2 regions of the Bradyrhizobium sp. A5 genome follow, and region 1 is predicted to be linked to the other one. Evidence: riboswitches for the same ligand, from Rfam matches in the RefSeq annotation. Region 1 holds a riboswitch; the other holds the start of a gene.
What was found. Region 1 has a riboswitch for glycine ahead of WHZ77_RS12410 (D-amino acid dehydrogenase). Riboswitches for the same ligand answer to the same signal wherever they lie in the genome.
Positions count from the first base shown of each region.

Region 1 (7,427 bases):
ATCAGATTGATGCTGAGGATGGCGATCGAGAGCAGCAGGCCCGGCCAGAAGATCAGCGTCGGCTTGAGCTGAAAATACTGGCGGCCCTCGGCCATGATGTTGCCCCAGGTCGGCGTCTCCGGCGAGATGCCGGCGCCGAGGAAGGACAGGATGGCCTCGGTCAGGATCGCGGAGGCGCAGACATAGCTGCCCTGGACGATCAGTGGTGCGATCGTATTCGGCATCAGATGTCGCCACATGATCTTCGGGAGCGACGAGCCGACCGAGATCGCGGCTTCCACGTAAGGCTCCTCGCGGGCGGACAGCACGACCGAGCGCACCAGGCGCGCCACGCGCGGAACTTCGGGGATGGTAATCGCCACCAGCACGGTCCAGATGCTGGCGCCGGACAGTGACACCACGGCGATCGCGAGCAGGATGCTCGGCATCGCCATCAGGCCGTCCATGACGCGCATCAGCACGGAATCGACCAGCTTGAAGAAGCCGGAGACGAGGCCGATCGAAAGGCCGATGACGATCGAAAGGATCGCCGAGCCGATACCGATCAGAAGCGAGATGCGCCCGCCATAAATCACGCGTGACAGCAGGTCGCGGCCATAGGCGTCGGTACCGAGCAGGAACTGCGCCGAGGCCGGCTTCAGCCGTTGCGAGGGGGCCAACTGGATCGGATCATGCGGCGCGATCAGCGGCGCCAGGATCGAGACCAGCACGATCAGCGCAAGGCAGACCGTGGCCGCCGCGATGATCGGCGTCGAGGTGAGGAATCCGAAACGCGGCCGCAGCGGCGTCGTGATCGGAATGGACGATTGAGGAAGGCTATCGACCGACATTGTTGTTGTTATCCTTAGCCCTAGTACCGGATCCGGGGATCGAGCAGCGTGTAGGCGACGTCGATCAGGAGATTGACGACGACGTAGATCAGCGAGGTCAGCAGGATCATCGCCTGGATCACCGGATAGTCGCGCGCCAGCACCGCGTCCACGGTGAGGCGGCCGATGCCGGGGATGTTGAACACGCTCTCGGTGACGACGACGCCGGAGATCAGCAGTGCAAAGCCGGTGCCGATCACGGTGATCACGGGCACAGCGGCATTGCGCAGCGCATGCCGCATCATCACTGCGACCTCGTTGATGCCCTTCGCGCGCGCCGTTCGTACGTAATCCTCGCCGAGCACGTCGAGCATCGCCGCCCGCGTCATGCGCGCGATCAGCGCGACGTAGATGAAGGAGAGCGCGCAGGTCGGCAGGATGATGCGCTCGAAGAACGGTCCGAAGCCGTTGAAGATGCTGCGGAAGCCCTGCACCGGCACCCAGCGCAGGTCGATCGCGAACACCTGGATCAGGAGATAGCCGACCACAAACACGGGCACCGAGAAGCCCAGCACGGAGAGACCCATCACGAAGCGGTCGATCCAGGTGCCATGCTTCCATGCCGCGATCACGCCCAGGGGGACGGCGACGATGACCGCGAGGATGATGGTCGAGAGCGCGATCGAGATCGACGGCTCGACACGCTGGCTGATCATCTTGATGACCGGCAAATTGGAGATCAGCGACGTTCCGAGGTCGCCGTGCAGCAGCTTGTTCACCCAGGTGATGAACTGCACGATCAACGGCTCGTTGAGGCCGAGGGAGTCGCGGATGCGCTCCAGCCGTTCAGGTGTCGCGTTGTCACCGGCGAGAATCGCGGCGGGGTCGCCGGGGGTCAGCCGCAGCAGCAGAAACACGAACAGCGCGACGACACCCATCACGGGGACCGCCGCCAGAACGCGGCGAATGAGATAACCTAGCATGCACCTATCTCCGGCTGCGGAACGTGTGGCGCCCTGGGGCACCGGTGGAAGCTGTCGTGTCTATCATGCGCGCCTGTCATTCGGGCTGGAAAGCCGGCCGGAGATGCCGACCTTGCGGGGCAAATTGTGTGCCAAGGGCAGGGCGGTATCAAGGGGCCGCCCTGCGCCGGCCGGAACCACTCAGGATGCATGACGCAGCTCGGCCTCAACCTTGAGTGAGGGGACGCTCGGCGGTGCATTGAGCCCGCGCCAGCCGTCGATGGTCCCGGCGATCATCTGCGCGGTCGCGGCCGACAGGGTCCAGCCGAGATGGCCGTGGCCGGTGTTGAAGAACACGCCCGGTATCCGCCCTGCGCGCACCACCGGCATCATGTTCGGCATCATCGGCCGTAGCCCGGCCCACGGAACGACACGCGACGTTTCGACGTCGGGGAAGTTGCTGCGCACCCAGTCGACCAGCGGCTGCACCCGGTCGGCGCGAATGTCGCGGTTGAAGTCGTTGAATTCGGCGGTGCCGGCGACGCGGAAGCGATCGGCACCGAGCCGGCTGGTGACGATCTTGGCGGCTTCGTCGAGCAGGCTGACGGTCGGCGTTGCGTTGCGGCTCGCGGCGGTGTCGAGCTGTACGGTGATCGAGTAGCCCTTCACCGGATAGACGTTGACGCGCTCGTCGAGCAGGGTGGCGAAGTGACGGCTCGCCACACCTGCGCAGACCACGACGCCGTCCACCTTCAGCATGCCGCGCGCGGATGCGACCGCATCGCTTGCGGACAGATCGGCCCAGCCGATGACAAAGCCGGCGCCGGCGCGAGCGATCGAATCGATGTTGGCCTCGTGGATGAAGGTGGCGGCCCGTCGCTTGCAGGCCTCGGCAAGCCCGCGGGTAAACTTGTGGATATCGCCGGTCGCATCCGACGGGGTGTAGAAGCCGCCGTAATAGTCCTTGCGCAGCGTCGGCTCGATGGCGCGGATTTCCTCCGGTGTCACCGGACGGCGGTCGAGGCCGCCTTCCTGCAGCAGCGCGTTGACGCGCAGGCCGGACTCAAAACCCTTCTTGTCGTGATAGATGTGGAGGATGCCGCGGCGTTCGAGATCGAAGTCGATGCCCTCGCGTGCTGCGATCTCGAACAGATGCTTGCGGGCTTCGATCGCAAGGCGCGTGGTTTGAATCGTGTTGGCGCGGTAGTTGCCGATGTTGGCGACGAACTCGCTCATCCACGAATATTTGTGCCAGTTCGGCCGCGGGTTCATCAGCAGCGGCGCGTCGCGCCGGAACATCCAGCGCAGGCCTTTGAGGATCGTTGCGGTGCTATTCCAGACCTCGGCATTGCTGGCGGAGAGCTGTCCGCCATTGGCGAAGGAGGTCTCCATCGCGGCGTAACGGTGCTTGTCGAGCACCGTCACCCTGTAGCCGCGTTCCAGCAGGGCATAGGCGGTCGTTACGCCGGTGATGCCGGCGCCGATGATGGCGATATGAGTCATGGCAGGTTCGGGGCTCCCGTGAGTTAGAGTCGGCTAACCGCTGGCCGTAAAGCCGTTGGCGGCGCCCCATCTGTCACGGTTACCTGAGAGCTTGACCCGGCGCAGACCCCGTGAGGTCAGCTCCGGCCTATCCCCTTCGGTGGACGTCACGACTTTCAAATCGTGCCGTCTCTCTCCAGATCGTCCTGACGATACAGTCCTTTTGCCTGAGAGTTTCCGGGGCGGTTGCTCCGTCGGCGCCGCAAAGAAGGCTGGAAGCCTTCGTTGCGATCTCTCCCGCATCGTCGCGTGGACCATCGAGCAGTACGATGCGCCTCATTTTTAGACAAGGCTAAATTTCAACCGTGACTGCCAACGTATTGTGCAGTGCAAAGTTGGTTCAATTTACTCGAGCGTCGCCAGCAAACCCGCCATCAGCCGGCCGCGCTCGACCAGGCTGTCGACCTCGATGAACTCCTCGAGCGTGTGGCCATTGCCGCCGCGCACGCCAAGGCCGTCGAGCGTCGGGATGCCCATCGCACCGGTGAAATTGCCGTCGGAGCCGCCGCCGGAGCTCGCATGCGGCAGCTCGGCGCCGAGCGATTTGGCGATGCTGCGTGCCTTTTCATACAGCGCCATCGTGCCCGCATCCGGCTCCCACACGGGCCGGGTGACGCCGCGAGTCACCTTGAAGGATACGTCGTTGGCCGTGCCCGACAGGGCCAGCATGCGCTCGACGCCGCGATCGAGATCGGCCTGGCGCTTGGCCATCGACAGTGCTTCGCCGGTGGCGGTCGTGGCAACGCAGTTCACCCATTGTCCGCCATGCACGACGCCGACGGAGAAAGTGCAATCCGCCGTCGTCATCGCGTCGATCGCGAGGATCTGCCGCGCCATTTCGCGGATCGCCGAGCGTCCCGCCGACAACGTCGCGCCGGCGTGGCTCGGCCGGCCCGTCGCCTCGAGATTGAAGCGCGCGATGGCGTAACGCCCGGTGGTCACGCCGTTGTCGGCGCGGCCCGGCTCGGGCACCAGCACATATTTGTTGCGCGCCGCCTCGGCCTCGATGATGTCGCGGGTCGAGGGCGTGCCGACTTCCTCGTCCGGCGTGAACAGCACGGTGATCGGCAGCGGCGTGGTAGGAGGCCCGCGCCAGCTGCCGGATCGCTTCCAGCGAGAGATAGTTGCCGCCCTTCATGTCGTAGATGCCGGGGCCGTAGCACTTGTTGCCCTCGCGCCGCCATTTCAGCTTCTCGATGGTGCCGACCGGGTGGACGGTGTCCATGTGGCCGGCGATCAGGATGCCCGGCTCACCTTGCTTCGGATGCGGGAAGCGTGCCCGGATGACGCCGCCAAAGCCCTGGCGGCCGGCGATGCGTTCGATCGTCGCACCCATGATTGCCATATCCCGCGCTGCGATATCGAGCATGCGGTTAACGGCACCGGCGTCCCAGGTCGGGCTCTCGCAGTCGACCCAGGTGCGCAGGCCTTCGAGCATGGCCTCGGAATCGAAGGGAAGATTGGCTGGATTCATCTTAATGTCTCTCAAGCTTCGAAAGATGGAACGCGCATTGCATTGCGCTGGGCAGGACGAGCGGGGAGTGTTGTAGAGCCAAACCGATCTTTGTGGAGCCCGTACGCGCGCCGCTTGGGCTTGCAGCTAAACCGGATTGACGCGCACAACGCTGTCTGCAAGTCTCGAAAAGATAAAGGCATTGCATGAGGTTAGTTCGCCTAAGGAACGAACCGAATGCTCAACCAATAACCTGCCTTTGAATAGTTTCACGTCAGGAGAGACTTCTATGCTGAGCTTGATGCGCCGGGGGCGTCGCGCGTTCGCCTCCACACTTGCGCTGTCGGTCGTCGCGCTTTCGACCGCAATGGCCTCGCCGGTATTTGCCGCCGGCAAGACCATCACCGCGGTGATGCATTCGGATCTGCGCGTCATCGATCCGATCTTCACCACCGCCTACATCACGCGTGACCATGGCTACATGGTCTACGACACGCTGATCACGACGGATTCGAATTTCAAGATCCAGCCGCAGATGGCGGACTGGAAAATCTCCGACGACAAGCTGACCTACACCTTCACGCTGCGCGACGGCCTGAAGTGGCATGACGGCACGCCGGTAACGGCGGAAGACTGCGTCGCCTCGCTCAAGCGCTGGGCCGCGGTCGACGGCATGGGCCAGCAGATGATGACCTTCACGGCCAGCATCGAGGCGACCGATCCCAAGACCATCACGCTGAAGCTGAAGGAGCCCTACGGCCTCGTCCTCGAATCGATCGGCAAGCCGTCTTCCCGCGTGCCCTTCATGATGCCGAAGCGTCTGGCCGAAACGCCGCCGGACAAGCAGATCCCCGAGCAGATCGGCTCCGGTCCGTTCAAGTTCGTGCAGGGCGAATTCCAGCCCGGCGTGAAGGCGGTCTACGTCAAGAACACCGACTACGTGCCGCGCAAGGAGCCGGCGAGTTGGACCGCCGGCGCCAAGGTCGTGAAGGTCGATCGCGTCGAGTGGATCACCATGCCGGACTCGCAGACCGCGGTGAATGCGCTGCAATCGGGCGACATCGACTTCATGGAAGTGCCGCCGTGGGACCTGCTGCCGATGCTTGAAGGCAATGCGGACCTCAAGGTCGAGGTGCTGAACAAGTTCGGCTATCAGACCCTTGGGCGCATGAACTTCCTCTATCCGCCCTTCGACAATCCGAAGATCCGTCGCGCGGCGCTTCTGGCGATGAACCAGAAGGACGTCCTCGACGCGCTCGTCGGCAATCCCAAATATTACAAGATCTGCGGCGCGTTCTTCATCTGCGACACGCCTTTCGCGAGCGACGTCGGCTCGGAATCGCTGGTCAAGGGCAACGGCATGGCGGAGGCCAAGAAGCTGCTCGCCGAGTCCGGCTATGACGGCACGCCCGTCGTGGTCATGGTGCCCGGCGACGTCGTGACGCTGAAGGCGCAGCCGACGGTCGCGGTGCAGCTGCTCCGCGAGGCCGGCTTCAAGGTCGACGCGCAGGCGACCGACTGGCAGACGGTGGTGAGCCGCAGAGCCAGCCAGAAGCCCCCGAAGGAGGGCGGCTGGAACATGTTCTTCACCAACTGGGTCAGCGCCGACGTCTCCAACCCGATCTCGAACCTCTCGATCGGCGGCCAGGGCAAGAAGGGCGGCTGGTTCGGCTGGGCGGAGAACGCCAAGATCGAGAAGCTCAAGGACGACTTCGTCCGCGCCGCCTCGCTCGACGATCAGAAGAAGATCGCGACCGAGATCCAGAAGGAAGCCTACGACCAGGTGATCTACATCCCGCTCGGCCAGTATCTGGCTCCGAGCGCGTGGCGGAAGTCGTTGACCGGCGTGCTCGACGGCCCGGCAACCCCGGTGTTCTGGAACATGGACAAGAGCGAGTAAGGCGAGGGCGCGTGAGCGCGCCTTCCGTATCGACCACCACGCGGCGCCGCTGTCATCAGCGGCGCCGCTCGCCAAAGAACTTCCGAGCAGAAACTTCTCAGGAGAGCTTCAGTGATCCAATTCACGTGCCGGGGACGTCGGTCTTTCGCCTCCACACTTGCGATCTCAGTCGTCGCGCTTTCGGCACTGGTCTCGCCAGTTCTTGCCGCGGGCAAGACCATTACCGCCGTGATGCATTCGGATCTGCGCGTCCTCGATCCGATCTTTACCAGCGCCTATATCTCCCGTGACCATGGTTACATGGTCTACGACACGCTGCTCGCGACGGATTCGAACTTCAAGGTCCAGCCGCAGATGGCGGACTGGAAGATCTCCGACGACAAGCTGACCTACACCTTTACGCTGCGGGATGGCCTGAAATGGCATGACGGTACGCCCGTCACCGCGGAAGATTGCGTTGCTTCGCTGAAGCGCTGGGCCGCCGTCGACGGGATGGGACAGCAGATGATGCTGTTCACCGCGAGCATCGAGGCGACCGATCCCAAGACCATCACGCTGAAGCTGAAGGAGCCCTACGCGCTCGTGCTGGACTCGATCGGCAAGCCGTCCTCGCGGGTCGCCTTCATGATGCCGAAGCGTCTTGCCGAGACGCCGGTGGACAAGCAGATCCCCGAGCAGATCGGCTCCGGCCCGTTCAAGTTCGTGCAGGGCGAATTCCAGCCCGGCGTAAAGTCGATCTACGTCAAGAACACCGACTACGT
Region 1 is NZ_CP148990.1:2,608,534-2,615,960, forward strand. It holds gene WHZ77_RS12400 (ABC transporter permease) at 1-830, opposite strand, end outside; gene WHZ77_RS12405 (ABC transporter permease) at 851-1,792, opposite strand; gene WHZ77_RS12410 (D-amino acid dehydrogenase) at 1,973-3,274, opposite strand; glycine riboswitch at 3,343-3,455, opposite strand; glycine riboswitch at 3,459-3,563, opposite strand; partial or broken gene WHZ77_RS12415 (M20/M25/M40 family metallo-hydrolase) at 3,659-4,787, opposite strand; gene WHZ77_RS12420 (ABC transporter substrate-binding protein) at 5,056-6,666, shown strand; gene WHZ77_RS12425 (ABC transporter substrate-binding protein) at 6,898-7,427, shown strand, end outside.

Region 2 (7,427 bases), 140 kb from region 1:
CGAGATCGAGGGGGGCGGCCTGCCGGATCGAAGCCGGCAGCGTTTCCGACATCAGCGCGTCAACGCTCTTGGCGCCGACAGTTTCGAGCATTGCGGTGACATCGCGCACTGAGGGGCCGATGTGGCGGCGAACGAAAGTGGCGGCGGTCTCGCCGCTGGATTTACGGTGCGCGGTCATCGCTTGCTCCATCGTCCTTAAGCCGTATGTACCTTGTAGGCGGCTTCATCCATGAGGCCGCCGAGCTCGTTCTTGTCGGCAATTTTGATCTTGAAGAACCACGCCTTGCCCTGCGCGTCCGAGTTCACCAGCGCCGGCTCGGCGGCGAGCGCATCGTTGGTTTCGAGCACCTCGCCGGTCACAGGCGCGTAGACGTCGGAGGCCGCCTTGACCGATTCCACAACGGCGGCAGCTTCCGCCTTCTTCAGCGCGCGGCCGACCTTGGGCAGTTCGACGAACACGACGTCGCCGAGCTGCGACTGCGCGTAGTCGGTGATGCCGACGGTGGCGACATCGCCGTCGATGGCGAGCCATTCATGGTCGGAGGTGTACAGCGTCGTGGTCATTCTCGGGTCCTCAGCGTTTGTAGGTGTTTTTCACGAAGGGCATGGCGGCGACGGCGAGGGCCAGGCGCTGGCCGCGCACTTCGGCGAAGATTTGCGTGCCGAGCGCGCTCGATGCGGTGGGCACGTAGCCCATCGCGACCGGCGCATTCAGGCTCGGGCCGAAGCCGCCCGATGTCACTTTTCCAATCGGCTCGCCGCCTGCGCTGGTCGCGAACAGCAGCGCGCCTTCGCGCACCGGCGCGCGGCCCTGGGCCAGCAGGCCGACACGGCGACGGGATGCGCCGTTGTCAAAATGGGCGAGGATCTTTTCCGCGCCGGGAAAGCCGCCGGCGCGCGCGCCGCCGCTGCGTCGGCTCTTCTGCACCGACCATTCAAGCGCGGCTTCGACCGGGGTGGACTCAGTGTCGATGTCGTGACCGTAGAGGCAGAGCCCGGCTTCCAGCCGCAGGCTGTCGCGGGCACCTAAGCCGATCGGCATGACGTCGGGATCGTCGAGCAGCATTTTGGCCAGGCGCTCGGCATCGGCAGCGGGGACCGAAATCTCGAATCCGTCCTCGCCGGTGTAGCCGGAGCGCGAGACGAAACAGTCGAGGCCGGCGACCTTGTGCGGGCCGGCGTCCATGAACTTCATGGACGGCGCCTCTGCACATAATTTCGCCAGCACCGATTCCGCCTTCGGGCCCTGCAACGCGACCAGCGCGCGGTCGGCCAGCGAATCGATGATGTAGTCGCCGGAGAGATTCGCGCGCAGATGCGCTTCGTCCGCGTCCTTGCAGGCGGCGTTGACGACCAGGAACAGGTGATCACCGAAATTGGCGACCATGAGATCGTCGAGGATGCCGCCGTCGTAATTGGTGAACTGGGCGTAGCGCTGCCGTCCCGGTGCAATCGCGACGATATCCTGCGGCACCAGCCGCTCCAGCGCGCGGGCGGCGTCCTCGACCTTGCCCGATTTCGGGCGGAGCGCGAGCTGGCCCATGTGGGAGACGTCGAACAGGCCGGCGGAAGAGCGGGTATGCAGATGCTCTTTGAGCACGCCCGCGGGGTATTGCACCGGCATGTCATAGCCCGCGAACGGCACCATCTTGCCGCCGAGGGATAGATGCAGCCCGTGAAGGGGCGTTCTTTTCAGGGAGTCTTGGTCGTCGCGCGCAAGCATCACGGGGCCCTCGGCGGTTCCCCGGGGACGATTCCCCGGTGGACACCAGTCGAAGCCCCATCTGTCGCTGTGCCTGAGAGTATTATCCCGTCGGCGGACGCTGTTCGGGTCTTAAGCCCGCCAGTGCCTCTTTCCAGATGTCGTCAAAGCCACGCGGTCCTTTTGCCTGAGAGTTTCCGGGGCGGTTGCTCCTTCGGCGCCGGCACCAAAGCCGGTCTCTCCCGACGTGGCCGTACGATACAGATGGGTACAGACCACAGGGCGGCCAAGCCTGTCAACGCAGGCTTTGCGCCTTTCAACGGGATTGCGCTGATGCGGCAACCCACTGATCTGTCTGCACAGTTTCTGGACAGCGAAGCTGGCCTTGTCTAAAAGCGCTCTGGCCCGCAGATATCAGTCCAAACTCGCGGTTTGGATGGCAAGTCAGCGGGTCCAAGCACACCCGATTGGATGAACATGAGCGGCGTCAACGAGATCAGGTCGACCTTTCTGAACTTCTTTGCCGAGAACGGCCACGAGATCGTGTCGTCCTCGCCATTGGTGCCGCGCAACGATCCGACATTGATGTTCACCAATGCCGGCATGGTGCAGTTCAAGAACGTCTTCACCGGCGTCGAGAAGCGGCCCTATCAGCGCGCCACCACCTCGCAGAAATGCGTGCGTGCCGGCGGCAAGCACAACGACCTCGACAATGTCGGCTACACCGCGCGCCATCTCACCTTCTTCGAGATGCTCGGCAACTTCTCGTTCGGTGACTATTTCAAGGAACGTGCGATCGAGCTGGCCTGGAAGCTGATCACCAGGGAATACGGGCTGAAGAAGGACAAGCTGCTGGTCACCGTCTACCACACCGACGACGAGGCGGCTGATCTCTGGAAGAAAATCGCGGGGTTCTCCGACGACCGCATCATCCGCATCCCGACCTCGGACAATTTCTGGGCGATGGGCGACACCGGTCCGTGCGGCCCGTGCTCGGAGATCTTCATCGACCGCGGCGATCACATCTGGGGCGGACCGCCGGGCTCGCCGGAAGAGGACGGCGACCGCTTCCTCGAGTTCTGGAATCTCGTGTTCATGCAATACGAGCAGGTGACGAAGGAGGAGCGCGTGGCGCTGCCGCGTCCCTCGATCGACACCGGCATGGGCCTCGAGCGCATGGCCAGCATCATGCAGGGCGTCGACAGCGTGTTCGAGACCGATCTGTTCCGTCATTTGATCGACGCGACGTCGTCCGCGCTCGGCAGCGGGCCGAACGAGCAGACCGTGGCCTCGTTCCGCGTCATCGCCGACCATTTGCGCTCCTCGGCCTTCCTGGTCTCCGACGGCGTGCTGCCCTCGAACGAGGGCCGTGGCTATGTGCTGCGCCGGATCATGCGCCGCGCGATGCGCCATGCGCAGCTGCTGGGCGCGAAAGAGCCGCTGATGCATCGGCTGGTCTGGGCGCTGGTGCGCGAGATGGGCCAGGCCTATCCCGAGCTCTTGCGCGCGGAGAATTTGATCGAGGAAACGCTGCGGCTGGAGGAGACCCGCTTCCGCAAGACGCTGACCCGCGGCCTTGCCATCCTCGACGAGAAGAGCGCGTCCTTGAAGAAGGGCGACATGTTCGACGGCGACGTCGCCTTCACGCTGTACGACACCTACGGCTTCCCGCTGGATCTCACGCAGGACGCGCTGAAATCGCGCGGCATCGGCGTGGATCAGGCCTCGTTCACCGACGCGATGGAGCGCCAGAAGGCCAAGGCGCGCGAGTCCTGGAAGGGCTCGGGCGAGGCAGCTTCCGAGGCGATCTGGTTCCCGCTGCGCGAGAAGCTCGGGGCCACCGAATTCCTGGGCTACGAGACCGAAAGCGCCGAAGGCGTGGTCTCCGCGCTGGTGAAGGACGGCCAGGAAGTTGCCAGCCTCAAGGCCGGCGACACCGGCGCGCTGCTGCTGAACCAGACGCCGTTTTACGCGGAGTCCGGCGGCCAGGTCGGCGACACCGGCGTGCTGACGGGCGAGGGCGGCATCAAGTTCCGCGTCACCGACACGCAGAAGAAGCTCGGCGATCTCTTCGTCCATGTCGGCGTCGTGGAGAGCGGCGAGCTGAAGCTCGGCACCGCGCTGCAGCTCGAGGTCGATCACGGCAGGCGCTCGTCGATCCGCGCGCATCACTCGGCGACGCATCTCATTCACGAGGCGCTGCGCCAGGTGCTCGGCGATCACATCGCCCAGCGCGGCTCGATGGTCGCACCCGACCGTCTCCGCTTCGACTTCGTGCATCCGAAGCCCATCACCGCGGAAGAGCTCGCCCGCGTCGAGGACATCGCCAACGACGTGGTGCTGGAGAACGACGAGGTCACGACCCGCGTCATGGGCGTCGATGAAGCGCGTGAACAGGGCGCGCGCGCCCTGTTCGGCGAGAAATACGGCGACGAGGTCCGGGTCGTCTCGATGGGCCGGACCGCGCGTGAGCGCGGCGCCAACGCGCTCGGCTGGTCGGTCGAACTGTGCGGCGGCACCCATGTGCGGCGCACCGGCGACATCGGCCTGATCACGCTGACCGGCGAGAGCGCGGTGGCCTCCGGCGTGCGACGCATCGAGGCGCTGACCGGCAATTACGCACGCAGGCACGCCAACGACACCATGGCGCTGGCGAAGACGGCAGCCAACGAGCTGCGCACCTCGATCGACGACGTCCCGGCGCGCATCACCGCGCTGATGGACGAGCGCAAGAAGCTCGAGCGCGAACTCTCCGACGCCCGCAAGAAGCTCGCGATGGGCGGCGGCGCGTCCGCCGGCGACGGCGGACAGTCCAACGTCGTGGAGATCGGTGACGTCAAGTTCTACAGGCTTCACGTCACGGGATTGCCGAGCGATGAACTCAAGTCGCTGGTCGACCAGGCCAAGGCTGAAATCAAGTCGGGTGTCGTCGCGGTTGCGAATACGACGGCCGACGGCAAGGCCAGCCTCGTTGTCGGCGTGACCAAGGATATGTCGGCCCGTTTCGACGCCGCAAGCCTCGTCAAGATCGGCGTGCCGGTCGTCGGCGGAAAGGGCGGCGGCGGCCGGGCCGAGATGGCGCAAGGTGGTGGACCTGACGGAGCAAAGGCTCTCGACGCCCTGTCGGAGATCCAAAAAGCCATTGCGGCGGGCGCTTAAGCGGCCATGCGCCCCGTTCCGCGAGGACGTGGGCTTCGCGATCCCGACTTGAGGGATCGCCTCTACGAACTGCTGGAGCACGATCCCCTGGCCTATTCGGCGGGATCGCGCTTCATTCAGCTCATCATCGGCGTCGTCGTGCTCAACGTGACCGCGATGATCCTTGCCTCCGTGCCGGAGCTTGACGCGCAGTTCGGCCTGCTGTTCTCGGCGATTACGATTCTGTCCGTGATCGTGTTCGCGCTGGAATATGCCGCGCGGCTGTGGACGGTGGCGGGTCACACGCAACGCAAGGCGTCCGCGCTCGCCGACCGGCTATCTTATGCCTTCTCCGCGCTCGGCATCATCGACCTCCTGGCCTTTCTGCCCGCGGGAATCGTGCTCGCGACGGGCCAGCATGCGACGCTGGCGGCCCTTGGCGTGCTGCCGTTCTTCAAGCTGATACGATACTCGCCGGCGATGCGCTCGCTGCTGGCCGCCGTGCACGCCGAGCGGCGCGCGCTGATCGGCTGCATCGTCATCCTGATCGGCGCGGTGCTGACCTTCGCCTCGCTGCTCTATGCGATCGAGCGCGACGTGCAGCCGGACAAGCTCGGCACCATCCCGCAGGCGATGTGGTGGGCGATCGTGACGCTCGGCACCGTCGGCTATGGCGACGTCGTGCCGGTGACGGCGCTCGGAAAATTCGTCTCCGTCTTCACCATCGTCAGCGGCTTTGCCATGATCGCGCTGCCGGTCGCGATCATCTCGACCGCCTTTGCCGAAGAGGTGAAGCGGCGCGATTTCGTCGTGACCTGGGGCATGCTGGCGCGGGTGCCGCTGTTCTCGCATCTGTCGGCCGCGGAGATCGCCGACATCATGCGGCTCTTGCGCGCGCGCACCGTCGAGCAGGGCGAGATCCTGGTGCGCCGGGGCGACGCCGCCTCGTCGATGTATTTCATCACCGCCGGCGAGGTCGAGATCGCGCTGCCGAGCCAGCAGGTGCGGCTCGCCGACGGCACCTTCTTCGGCGAGATCGCGCTGCTGCACAAGACCAAGCGCAGCGGCACGGTGACGGCGACGCGCAAGACGCGCCTGCTTCTGCTCGATGCCCAGGATTTTCACGCCCTGATCGAGCGGATGCCGACGCTCGCCGCCCACGTCCACGAGACCGCGCGGGCGCGGCTGGAGGAGACCGGCGATCTTGCAGCCGCGGAGCTGGCGCAGGCCGAACGCGACGACGGGCGCCGCGGCAAGTAGCCGTCAGTCCTTGTCGAGGAACGGCGCGACCACCTCGCGCGTCTCCTTGCTGGGCACCACAGGCACGATCTCGAAGGTCATGCCGTTGCCCTGGCAGTTCAGAACCCATTCCTGCAGCAGGCGGGCGTCGTCGCATTCCATCAGCTGGAAGCAGCGGTCGAAATTCGGCTCGATCCAGCTGCTGAGATATTTGAGACCGTCGGGGAATTTGACGCCCTCGTCGCGCACGCGGCGATAGACCGGAATCGGGTCACGGTCCCTGAAGCGTTCGATCACCATGAAAAGCATCGGCCTCAGCCCTTCTTCAGGAAGACGTAGTCGGCGGAGTAGGGCGCGCTTCTGAACTCGCCGGCTTTCTCGCAGGCGCCGTCGAGCTTGCCGCCGTGGGTGTTGATGCGCTGGACCGTGGTGACGGGGGTGAGGACGCCGCTGCCGCGATGGGCGGTGACGTCCAGCTTCAGCCAGGGGATGTCGGCCGCGGTGGCGCCCGGCGCATTGCCGACGGCCTTGCCGACCACGGCGCTGCTGTCGGCCAGCTCCCAGTTCGGGCCCGCATAATGTCGGCCGATGGTCTTGCCTTCGGACAGCAGCGTTGCGATCGGTTCACGGAAGGCCCAGGCGAGCTTGCCGTCGGTGCCGGCCTTGCACTCATAGACCTGCGCGCCTTCGGCATGGACGCTGAGCACGACGGACTCGCCCGGCGCTGCGATGGCGTCAGGGAGTGGGTCCGCGGCGGCGGCCGGTCCGATCAGAGCCGCGAGCAGTAGGGTGGGGGCAGCAAGCTTGATCAACATGGTGGTCTCCGCGAAAGCTCTCGAAAAAGAAAACGGGCCGCGCTTGTCGCGCGGCCCGTGATGATGTCCGGCCCAGTCGGGCGAAATTGCGGATGGCCGTCAGGCCGCCAGCGCCTTTGCCAGGTTTTCCGCGACCTTGTCGAGGAAGCCGGTGGTCGAGAGCCAGCGCTGGTCGGCGCCGACCAGGAGCGCGAGGTCCTTGGTCATGTAGCCTTCCTCGACGGTGTCGACGCAGACCTTCTCCAGCGTGTTGGCGAACTTGGCGAGCTCGGCATTGTTGTCGAGCTTGGCGCGGTGGGCGAGGCCACGGGTCCAGGCGAAGATCGACGCGATCGAGTTGGTCGAGGTCTCCTTGCCCTTCTGGTGCTCGCGGTAGTGGCGGGTCACCGTGCCGTGGGCAGCTTCCGCTTCCACCGTCTTGCCGTCGGGGGTGAGCAGCACCGAGGTCATCAGGCCGAGCGAGCCATAGCCCTGCGCGACCGTGTCGGACTGCACGTCGCCGTCGTAGTTCTTGCAGGCCCAGACATAGCCGC
Region 2 is NZ_CP148990.1:2,464,703-2,472,129, forward strand. It holds gene gcvP (aminomethyl-transferring glycine dehydrogenase) at 1-178, opposite strand, end outside; gene gcvH (glycine cleavage system protein GcvH) at 196-564, opposite strand; gene gcvT (glycine cleavage system aminomethyltransferase GcvT) at 575-1,723, opposite strand; glycine riboswitch at 1,869-1,957, opposite strand; gene alaS (alanine--tRNA ligase) at 2,180-4,861, shown strand; gene WHZ77_RS11665 (cyclic nucleotide-gated ion channel) at 4,868-6,100, shown strand; gene WHZ77_RS11670 (DUF3303 domain-containing protein) at 6,104-6,388, opposite strand; gene WHZ77_RS11675 (DUF3455 domain-containing protein) at 6,394-6,894, opposite strand; gene WHZ77_RS11680 (NADP-dependent isocitrate dehydrogenase) at 6,994-7,427, opposite strand, start outside.
Region 2: it holds a riboswitch for glycine, as region 1 does, so the genes downstream of both, gcvT (glycine cleavage system aminomethyltransferase GcvT) here and WHZ77_RS12410 (D-amino acid dehydrogenase) in region 1, are expected to answer to the same signal.